Regions from separate parts of the Enterobacter sp. B79-1 genome, predicted to be linked through region 2. Evidence: predicted binding sites of a transcription regulator. Region 2 holds the regulator's gene; the other holds the start of a gene.

Region 1 (2,206 bases), on a different contig from region 2:
TGCAGCGCCTGCTCGGACAGACCGGCATATTTGTCGCCAGAGAACAGGTTGGTACCGTTCTTGGACAGGGACATGTGGCAGTGCATACCGGAACCGTTGTCGCCAAACATTGGTTTTGGCATGAAGGTCGCGGTTTTACCGAAACGGTGCGCAACGTTGTGCACAACGTATTTGTAGATCTGAATCTCATCCGCTTTTTTGGTCATGGTGTTGAAGCGGGTAGCGATTTCGTTCTGGCCAGCGGTCGCCACTTCGTGGTGATGCGCTTCCACAACCAGGCCCATCTCTTCCATGATCAGACACATGGTAGAACGGATGTCCTGTGAAGAATCGACCGGAGGAACCGGGAAGTAACCGCCTTTCACGCCAGGACGGTGACCTTTGTTACCACCTTCGTATTTGGTGGAAGAGTTCCATGCGCCTTCGATGTCATCGATAGCCACGTGGGAACCTGAAATTGACGCGCCGAAGCGGATGTCGTCAAACAGGAAGAACTCTGGCTCTGGCCCGAACAGAACGGTGTCTGCGATGCCGGTAGAACGCAGGTACTCTTCAGCGCGTTTCGCGATGGAGCGTGGGTCACGATCGTAGCCCTGCAACGTGCCTGGCTCGAGGATATCGCAACGGATGATAAGGGTTGGCTCTTCGAAGAACGGGTCAATGAGCGCAGTGGTTGCGTCTGGCATCAGAACCATGTCGGATTCGTTAATGCCTTTCCAGCCACCAATGGAGGAGCCGTCAAACATTTTGCCTTCTTCAAAGAATTCGGCGTTCACCTGATGAGCAGGGATTGTGACGTGCTGTTCTTTACCTTTGGTATCGGTGAAGCGCAGATCAACAAACTTCACTTCATGTTCGTTCAGCATCGTCAAAACGTGTTCAGCGGACATACTTAACTCTCCAGATTGGTCATTGTCGTCGTGGTAACGAGGTCTTCAACTTCTATCAAGGTGGCTGTGATGCCATCTTTTTGCCGTATTTTTATAAAGCGAAATCTGTGCCAACTTTTAAAACACCCCAAAAAGGCGTTATCATGCGCACCATAGTGCAAAAGGGCTGCACCACAATGGATTTGTTGCACCAGTATAGTGCTTCAATGTGAACATTGAGCACCATATTGGTGCAATTTACGTTAAAGTGCCCTTTTACCGCTCCGTGAAAGCGATCACAAAGCATCTCTGCAATACTTGTTTGCGGGGGATGTTTGTGATCCTGTTTTGTAGTGCGATTAATCCGTGTACAATAACGCGCTATTTCTAAATGCCTGAGGCAAAGTTGTGATCGAAAAATTGCGTAACATCGCCATCATCGCGCACGTCGACCATGGTAAAACTACCCTGGTTGATAAGCTGCTGCAGCAGTCCGGTACATTTGATGCTCGTGCCGAAACTCAAGAACGCGTGATGGACTCCAACGATTTGGAGAAAGAGCGTGGGATTACCATCCTCGCCAAAAACACCGCTATCAAATGGAATGACTACCGTATCAACATCGTTGATACCCCAGGGCACGCCGACTTCGGTGGTGAAGTTGAACGTGTAATGTCCATGGTAGACTCCGTTCTGCTGGTCGTTGACGCAATGGATGGCCCAATGCCCCAGACGCGCTTCGTGACCAAAAAAGCGTTTGCTCATGGTCTGAAGCCAATTGTTGTTATCAACAAAGTTGACCGTCCTGGCGCGCGTCCTGACTGGGTTGTTGATCAGGTCTTCGACCTGTTTGTTAACCTCGACGCGACCGACGAGCAGCTGGACTTCCCTATCGTTTACGCTTCTGCGCTGAACGGTATTGCAGGTCTGGACCACGAAGACATGGCCGAAGACATGACCCCGCTGTACCAGGCGATTGTTGACCGTGTTCCTGCACCAAACGTTGATCTCGACGGCACCCTGCAGATGCAGATCTCTCAGCTCGACTACAACAACTACGTTGGCGTAATCGGCATTGGTCGTATCAAGCGCGGTAAAGTTAAGCCTAACCAGCAGGTCACTATCATCGATAGCGAAGGCAAAACCCGTAACGGTAAAGTGGGTAAAGTACTGACTCACCTGGGTCTTGAGCGTATCGAGAGCGACATCGCTGAAGCGGGCGACATCATCGCCATCACCGGTCTGGGTGAACTGAACATCTCCGACACCATCTGCGATCCGCAGAAAGTCGAAGCGCTGCCAGCCCTGTCCGTTGATGAACCAACCGTATCCATGTT
Region 2 (2,206 bases):
AAGACATTAGCCTGCTGCCGCTGCACGCGCGCGCGCGCCGTGGTATCGGCTACCTGCCGCAGGAAGCCTCAATCTTTCGTCGTTTGAGCGTCTACGACAACCTGATGGCCGTGCTGCAGATCCGTGACGACCTGACCAGCGAGCAGCGCACCGACCGCGCCAACGAGCTGATGGAAGAGTTTCATATCGAACATCTTCGCGACAGTCTTGGTCAGGCGTTGTCCGGGGGTGAGCGTCGTCGTGTCGAGATTGCCCGTGCGCTGGCCGCCAACCCGAAATTCATCCTGCTGGATGAACCCTTCGCGGGCGTTGACCCGATCTCCGTTATTGATATCAAACGCATTATCGAACACCTGCGCGACAGCGGGCTTGGCGTGCTGATCACCGACCACAACGTCCGTGAAACGCTGGCCGTCTGTGAACGCGCCTACATAGTGAGCCAGGGCCATCTGATTGCCCACGGTACACCGCAGCAAATCCTCGAAGATGAGCATGTTAAGCGCGTGTACCTTGGGGAAGACTTCAGACTCTGATAGGGTAGAGGTAACGTAACGCCGAACCGGAGAAAAATGCTCTGAACATGAAGCAAGGTTTGCAATTAAGGCTCAGCCAACAACTGGCGATGACGCCGCAGCTACAGCAGGCGATTCGTCTGTTGCAGCTGTCCACGTTAGAACTCCAGCAGGAGCTCCAGCAGGCGCTGGACAGTAATCCGTTGCTGGAGCAAACCGATCTTCATGACGAGGTAGAAACCCAGCAAACGCAGGACACTGAAACGCTCGACACCGCTGATGCGCTCGAACAAAAAGAGATGCCGGACGAGCTGCCGCTGGACGCCAGCTGGGATGAAATCTACACCGCCGGAACACCTTCCGGCACGCGTGCAGACTACCAGGACGACGAGCTACCGGTTTATCAGGGTGAAACCACCCAGTCACTACAGGATTACCTGATGTGGCAAGTGGAGTTGACCCCCTTCTCTGATACCGACCGCGCCATTGCGACCTCGATTGTCGATGCCGTTGACGATACGGGTTATTTAACCGTAACCCTGGACGATATCCTGGAAAGTATCGGCGACGACGAGATCGAACTCGAAGAGATCGAAGCGGTTCTGAAGCGCATTCAGCGTTTCGACCCGGTCGGTGTGGCCGCGAAAGATCTCCGCGATTGCCTGCTGATCCAACTGTCGCAGTTCGCCAAAGAGACGCCGTGGATTGAAGAAGCCCGCTTAATCATCAGCGATCATCTGGATCTGTTGGCTAACCACGATTTCCGCTCCCTGATGCGCGTCACGCGCCTGAAGGAAGAGGTGCTGAAAGAGGCGGTGAATCTGATCCAGTCTCTCGATCCGCGTCCCGGCCAGTCGATCCAGACCAGCGAACCGGAATATGTCATTCCGGATGTGTTAGTCAGAAAACACAACGGTCGCTGGGTGGTCGAGCTGAACTCAGACAGCATTCCTCGCCTGCAAATCAACCAGCAGTATGCCTCCATGTGCACCAGCGCGCGCAATGACTCCGATAATCAATATATTCGTAGCAATTTGCAGGAAGCACGCTGGCTGATTAAAAGTCTGGAGAGTCGAAATGACACGCTGCTGCGCGTGAGCCGCTGTATTGTTGAACAACAGCAGGCTTTTTTTGAGCAGGGCGAAGAGTTTATGAAACCGATGGTACTGGCGGACATCGCCCAGGCCGTCGAGATGCATGAATCAACCATTTCTCGCGTGACCACGCAGAAGTATCTGCACAGTCCACGCGGTATTTTTGAGCTTAAGTATTTCTTCTCCAGCCATGTGAATACCGAAGGCGGCGGCGAAGCCTCGTCAACGGCCATTCGCGCACTGGTGAAGAAGTTGATCGCCGCGGAGAACCCCGCGAAGCCACTGAGTGACAGTAAGTTAACCACCATGCTGTCCGACCAGGGTATTATGGTGGCACGTCGTACTGTTGCGAAGTATCGAGAGTCTTTATCCATTCCGCCGTCCAACCAGCGTAAACAACTGGTTTGACACAACCGATAAGGAAGACACTATGCAGCTCAACATCACAGGACACAACGTCGAGATTACTGAGGCTTTACGCGAGTTTCTGAACACGAAGTTCGCGAAGCTCGAACAGTATTTCGAAAGGATCAATCAGGTCTATATTGTGTTGAAAGTGGAGAAAGTGACTCATATCTCGGATGCAACCCTACACGTTAA

Evidence for each region. Region 2 encodes sigma-54, which starts transcription at its own class of promoters, with help from an activator protein. Its sites were predicted from a motif close to GTTGGCACANNTTTCGCTNT; they were not measured.
Region 1: the regulator sigma-54 is predicted to act here: its motif matches at 986-1,005, upstream of glnA (glutamate--ammonia ligase).

The regions. Positions count from the first base shown of each region.
Region 1 is NZ_JBYAZJ010000010.1:14,334-16,539, forward strand. It holds gene glnA (glutamate--ammonia ligase) at 1-890, opposite strand, end outside; gene typA (ribosome-dependent GTPase TypA) at 1,278-2,206, shown strand, end outside.
Region 2 is NZ_JBYAZJ010000004.1:307,339-309,544, forward strand. It holds gene lptB (LPS export ABC transporter ATP-binding protein) at 1-533, shown strand, start outside; gene rpoN (RNA polymerase factor sigma-54) at 581-2,014, shown strand; gene hpf (ribosome hibernation promoting factor) at 2,037-2,206, shown strand, end outside.